One region of the Rhizobium mulingense genome, then DNA from elsewhere that is predicted to be linked to it. Evidence: predicted binding sites of a transcription regulator. Region 1 holds the regulator's gene; the other holds the start of a gene.
What was found. The regulator PhoB, encoded in region 1, activates phosphate uptake and scavenging genes when phosphate is short. The targets are predictions, from matches to a motif close to TGTCATNNANCTGTCAT.
Positions count from the first base shown of each region.

Region 1 (3,344 bases):
CATTATGAACATGTTGACGGAAGCTGCAGTTGAAAAGGCGCTGGATCAGAAGATGAGCAACGTCCCGTATAAGATGATCGGCCAGGATGTCTCGGTTTTCTACGGCGAGAAGCGCGCGCTTTTCGATGTGAACCTGAACATCCGCGAAAACACCGTAACCGCCCTGATCGGCCCCTCGGGCTGCGGCAAGTCGACCTTCCTGCGAAGCCTCAACCGCATGAACGACACGATCGACGGCTGCCGCGTCGCCGGCAAGATCACCCTCGACGGCGACGATATCTATGATCCCGACATCGACGTCGTCGAGCTTCGCGCCCGCGTCGGCATGGTCTTCCAGAAGCCGAACCCGTTTCCGAAGACGATCTATGAAAACGTCTCCTATGGCCCGCGCATCCATGGCCTGGCCAAGTCGAAGGCCGACCTTGACCAGATTGTCGAGAGCAGCCTGCAGCGCGCCGGCCTCTGGAACGAGGTCAAGGACCGCTTGCATGAATCCGGCACCGGCCTCTCCGGCGGTCAGCAGCAGCGCCTGTGCATTGCCCGCGCCGTCGCCGTCAGCCCCGAGGTCATCCTGATGGACGAACCCTGCTCTGCGCTCGACCCGATCGCCACCGCCAAGGTCGAGGAACTGATTCATGAGCTGCGCGAAAACTACACGATCGTCATCGTCACCCACTCCATGCAGCAGGCCGCGCGCGTGTCGCAGCGCACCGCCATGTTCCACCTCGGCAACCTCGTCGAGGAGAACGATACCGACAAGATGTTCACCAACCCGGACGATCCGCGCACCCAGGACTACATCATGGGTCGCTTCGGCTGATTGCGGCAATCCGAAGCCTTCCCGTTATTCGAGGACAAAGCCCCATGGCATCGACACATATTTATTCTGCCTATGATGATGATCTGAAGTTCCTCTCCAGGCGAATTTCCGAAATGGGCGGCCTGGCCGAGCAGATGGTCGCCGAATCCGTTCGCGCCCTGGTCAACGGCGACACGGCGCTGGCGCAGAAGGTCATCTCTGACGATGTGATCCTCGATCACACCGAACGCGAAATCGGTGACAAGGCGATCGTCACCATCGCCCGCCGTCAGCCGATGGCCGCGGACCTGCGCGAAATCATGGGTTCGATCCGCATCGCCGCCGATCTCGAACGTGTCGGCGACCTCGGCAAGAACACCGCCAAGCGCGTCATCGCCGTGCAGAGCACCGGCGTTCCGCGCAAGCTCGCCCGCGGCCTCGAGCACCTGTCCGAGCTGGCGCTCGTCCAGCTCAAGGAAGTGCTCGACGTCTATACGACGCGCGCCGCCGACAAGGCGACCGCCATCCGCGAGCGCGACAACGAGATCGACGCGATGTACACGTCGCTGTTCCGCGAGCTCCTGACCTATATGATGGAGGATCCGCGCAACATCACGAGCTGCACGCATCTTCTGTTCTGCGCCAAGAACATCGAGCGCATCGGCGACCATGCCACCAATATTGCCGAAACGATCTACTACATGGCGACGGGAGCCCAGCCGGAAGGCGATCGTCCGAAGGATGACAGTGCCAACACCGTCGGTGCCGCCACGGAATAACCGTGTCGAGCCCATTGCGTGCGTGCCCGTTCGGGGCGCGCAAAGAGGTCGCAGCCAATTTCTGATTTTGCGCGGGATCCTGGCTTAAATCACTCCGGATTTAAGGATCATGCGCGAGGAGACGAACACGCATGATCCCGAGAGTTGCAGTTGTTGAAGACGAAGAGGCCCTCAGCGTGCTCCTTCGCTATAATCTCGAAGCGGAAGGCTTCGAGGTCGATACCATCCTGCGCGGCGACGAGGCCGAAATCAGGCTTCAGGAGCGCACGCCCGACCTGCTCATCCTCGACTGGATGCTGCCCGGCGTCTCCGGCATCGAACTTTGCCGGCGCCTGCGCATGCGGCCGGAAACCGAGCGTCTGCCGATCATCATGCTGACGGCGCGCGGCGAGGAGAGCGAGCGTGTCCGCGGGCTTTCCACCGGCGCCGACGATTACGTCGTCAAACCGTTCTCAACCCCCGAGCTCGTCGCCCGCGTCAAGGCGATGCTGCGCCGCGCCCGCCCCGAGGTGCTGTCCTCGGTGCTGAAATGCGGCGATATCGAGCTCGACCGCGAAACCCACCGCGTCCATCGTAAGAGCCGCGAGGTCCGCCTCGGTCCGACCGAATTTCGCCTGCTGGAATTCCTGATGTCGTCGCCGGGCCGCGTCTTCTCCCGCTCGCAATTGCTCGACGGCGTCTGGGGCCACGATATCTATGTCGACGAACGCACCGTCGACGTCCATGTCGGCCGCCTGCGGAAGGCGCTGAATTTCTCCAACATGCAGGACGTCATCCGCACCGTGCGCGGCGCCGGCTATTCGATGGAAGCGTGAGGCGCAGGAAGTGTGTGTGGTCGGCGTTCCCACCGGTGCAGCCTTTCCACTCGCAATGCGCCAGCGCAGCCTATGCGTGTTCGGCACCACTTCTCCTCCGTCATCCCAGGGCTTGACCCTGATCCATGCTGCTGGAACCGCGCGGCCATGGCATCCAACTGCAGACAAACAATTGAAGCCGCGTGCTTGGTTGTGGATCCCAGGAGCAAGCCCTGGGATGACGGAGTTTGGGGAGGACGACCGGCAAGAAGCGAGACGTCTGGAGCAACTAAGCTAGAGCGATTCAGCCTTTCATGGAAACAAGAGTCCTCTAATGGAGTCCTTGAAAAAACCGCTTCAGGCGTTTCCTGGAATTGATCTAAGATCTGGACGGGTTTGCGCTCTTTGCCGTATCAGCACCTAACGCCACAGCTCCGTCGCTCCACAAAAAAACGGGCCGCGCGGGCCCGTTTCGCATTTCCATGACTGGTCCGCTCGCTCAGCTGACCCGCGCTGCCGCCCGGCGCCGTTCATTGACCGGCTGATAGGCGAGCTTCTGATGATAGCTGCAATAAGGCGAATTGTCGGGGGATTCGCAGCCGCAGAAGTGGAAATCCTCCTTCAGCGGATCGCCGACCGGCCATTTGCAGGTGCGTTCGGTCAGTTCCGTCAGGCCGAGGCGGCGCGAGATCGGCACAACCACATTGCCCTTCGGAACATATTCCATTTCCTCGATCGTTTCGATCTCGATCTCTTCCTTCAGCATCGTTGCGCCCTGCTGGCGGGTAACGGTGCGGGTGGTAATTCGGGAGGCGTAGTTCGGCGCGCGCGGCGCCGATGTCTGGCGCTTCGGCGTGCGCGCCGCCGTCGCCGTGCCGCCGGCCTTGGCGCGGCCCGGCAGGCTCAGCCGGTGTACCTTGCCGATAACGGCGTTTCGGCTGACACCGCCGAGCTGCGCCGCGATCTGGCTGG
Region 1 covers NZ_JARFVE010000002.1:505,757-509,100, reverse strand. Annotated here, with positions in the region: gene pstB (phosphate ABC transporter ATP-binding protein PstB) at 5-820, shown strand; gene phoU (phosphate signaling complex protein PhoU) at 865-1,578, shown strand; gene phoB (phosphate regulon transcriptional regulator PhoB) at 1,710-2,393, shown strand; gene PYR71_RS02610 (GcrA family cell cycle regulator) at 2,872-3,344, opposite strand, start outside.

Region 2 (3,344 bases), 440 kb from region 1:
AATTGCAGTTTCTGCCGGACGGCATCGACGTTAGAAGATCTTGTTCACTCCGGTCACGAGCCAGAACGAAAGCGCCGAAATCATCGCCGCAGCCGGCAGCGTGACAACCCATGCGACCACGATATTGCCGGCAAGGCCCCACCGGACCGCGGAGACGCGCCGTGCGGCGCCCACGCCGATGATGGCCCCGGTAATGGTGTGAGTTGTCGAAACGGGGATGCCGAGCCAGGTGGCGCCGAAGAGCGTCAAGGCGCCGCCCGTTTCGGCGCAGAAGCCTTGCATCGGGTTCAGCCTGGTGATTTTCGAACCCATCGTATGCACGATGCGCCAGCCGCCGAAGAGCGTGCCGAGCGCCATGGCCGCCTGGCACGAAATCACCACCCAGAGCGGCACGTGGAAACTGTCGCCGAGGTAGCCCTGCGAATAGAGAAGCACGGCAATAATGCCCATGGTCTTCTGTGCGTCATTGCCGCCATGACCAAGCGAATAGAGCGACGCCGACACGAACTGCAGGAAACGGAAGGACCGATCGACCGCAAAAGGTGTCTGCCGGATGAAGGTCCAGGTCACCGCCAGGATGAGGAACAGGGCGAGAAGAAAGCCGATCATCGGCGACATGACGATTGCGGCAGCGGTCTTGAGGAGGCCGCTCCAGACAATCGAACTCAATCCGGTCTTGGCAAGCCCCGCCCCGACCAGGCCGCCGACAAGCGCATGGGAGGAACTGGAGGGAATGCCGAATATCCAGGTCAAGACATTCCAGGCGATGGCGCCGATCAGGGCGGCGAAAATCACCTGCGGCGTGACGATAGCCGGATCGATGATGCCGGTGCCGAGCGTCTCGGCCACATGAAGCCCGAAGAACAGGAAGGCGATGAAATTGAAGAACGCCGCCCAGAAGACCGCATATTGCGGCCTCAGAACCCGCGTCGATACGATTGTCGCAATCGAATTGGCCGCATCATGCAGGCCATTGAGAAAATCGAAGAGCAGCGCGACGCCGATAAGGCCGACGAGAAGCGGAAGAGCAAGGGTGGCATCCATCAGACATTCTCGATCACGATGCCGCTGATCTCGTTGGCGACGTCCTCGAAACGGTCGACCACCTTCTCCAGCTCGCCGTAGATCTCGCTGCCGATCATATAGGCCATCGGATTGTTGGCGCCATGTCTGCGAAACAGATCCTTGAGCCCTAGCTCATGCAGCTCGTCGGATCGGCCTTCCACGCGCGTTACCTGTTCGACGATGGCGGACAGTCGCGGCGCATTGGCAGTCATGCGATCAAGCAACGGAATGGCTTCGGCAATGAGATTGGCGGCCTCGACGACGGTCTTGCCCATCTCCCGCATGCCAGGATCGAAGCTGGTCTGCTCAAAAAGCCGGATAGTCTTGACGGTCTTGTGCATCATGTCGATCGCATCATCCATGGATTGGATGAGATCCTTGATGTCGCCGCGATCGAAAGGCGTGATGAAGCTTCGCCGGACCGCAAGCATGACTTCGCGGGTAATGTCGTCGGCCTGGTCTTCCAACCGCACGATCGTCTCGCATTGATGTTCGATCTCTATTCCCGACAGCAACCTGTCCAGAGCCTGTGCGGCCTCGACGATCGTCGTGGAATGTTGTTCGAAGAGCACAAAGAACCGGTCTTCGCGCGGCATCAACTTTCGAAACCAACCCAGCATGAATACCTCGCGATCCCTGATTTGCGCTATCGACGATGAGAGCAACCCCTTTATGTGACAGCCGTCCTAAACCCTATCCCTTTGAAGAGATAGGGGCAAATTTCAGTTTATGACAGATTTGTGACAATGGCGCCTTGAAAAAGGAGCACAGTTGAAGAACATTGTCGGTCACCGAACCTTGGTCCATTGTCCTTCGACACAGCCCAGGCTTTCATTCCACCATTGACCTGGAGATCCACATGGCGTCCGCCACAAATAATTCCCGACCAATGGTGGCTGACGCGAATGCCGAAGAAAGCTAGGTCCTATCTCGGCCGGCTCGCAGGCGCGACCGAGCAGCTGTTTCGCGGGGAAGCGATCGAGCAGTTTGCGGCGATCTGCTACCGAAAAGTCGGCGACAGCGCGGTGCAGGTTCTGCTGATCACATCGCGCGAAACTGGCCGGTGGATCATTCCGAAAGGCTGGCCTATCGCCAAGCTCGCGCCCCATCAGGTTGCCGAGCGCGAGGCATGGGAGGAAGCCGGTGTGAAGGGTAAGGCCAAGAAGCGCCCCTTCGGCTTCTATACCTATATTAAGACGCGCGCCAACGGTGAGCGCGTTCCCTCGGTCGTTCAGGTCCATCTCCTGAAAGCCCGGGAAATAGACGAGAACTTTCCAGAGGAAAAACAACGGAGCAGCCGATGGCTGCCGCCGCTCGAAGCCGCGGTTCTCGTTCGCGAGCCCGAACTGAAAAGCTTGTTGGGCAAGGTTGAAAAAACGGTGATGAAACCGCCTAAAGCGTGATGCCGAAGCCTAGAGCGGTTTTCGGAGCCGCATCCTCTGTTTCATCACCCGACCTTATATCGGTAGAACTTGCTATCCACCGCCATCAGCGGGAAGGCCCGGGGCAGGGCGCTTTTGGCAATTTCGGTAAAGCCGTTCTTCTCGTAGAAACGATGGGCGGCGACGAATTTGTCGGTCGTGCCGAGGAAGATATCGGTGAGGCCGGCATCCCTGGCGTGGGCAAACAGGTGATCGAGAAGCCGCGCCGCCACGCCATGTTCGCGGCCGCGAACCTCGGCGGCGACGAACATCTTGCGCAGCGCCGCCTGATTGTGGCCGATATCCTTCAAGCCCAGAGTGCCGACGATGACGCCGTCCTTGACCGCGACCCAGAACTGGCCTTTGCCGGACTGGTAGAAATCCGGGATGACCCTCAGATCCGGCTGCGCATCGGCGGTGATGTCGATGCCGAATTCTTCGCGCTGGATCGGCAGGATCACCGACAGCACGTCATCGGCGTCGCCCTCGGCAAAAGGTCTGATTTCGATCTCCGCCATCGGCTCCTCCCGCCTCAGGTCTGCGTGCCGCCGACCGTCACCTGATCCATCCGCAGATGCGGCTGACCGACGCCGACCGGAACCCACTGGCCCCCCTTGCCGCAATTGCCGATGCCGGTGTCGAGCTTCATGTCGTTGCCGATCATCGTGACCCGCTTCATCGCATCGGGCCCGTTGCCGATCAGCATCGCGCCCTTGATGGGCGCGCCGACCTTGCCGTTCTCGATCAGGTAGGCCTCGGTGCAGCCGAAGACGAACTTGCCGGAGGTGATATCCACCTGGCCGCCGCCGAAGGAGACGGCATAGATACCCTTCTTCACCGAGGCGATGATTTCATCAG
Region 2 covers NZ_JARFVE010000002.1:68,819-72,162, reverse strand. Annotated here, with positions in the region: gene PYR71_RS00515 (inorganic phosphate transporter) at 31-1,044, opposite strand; gene PYR71_RS00510 (DUF47 domain-containing protein) at 1,044-1,685, opposite strand; gene PYR71_RS00505 (NUDIX hydrolase) at 1,971-2,468, shown strand; gene PYR71_RS00500 (GNAT family N-acetyltransferase) at 2,513-3,004, opposite strand; gene tldD (metalloprotease TldD) at 3,019-3,344, opposite strand, start outside.
Region 2: the regulator PhoB is predicted to act here: its motif matches at 1,795-1,811, upstream of PYR71_RS00510 (DUF47 domain-containing protein).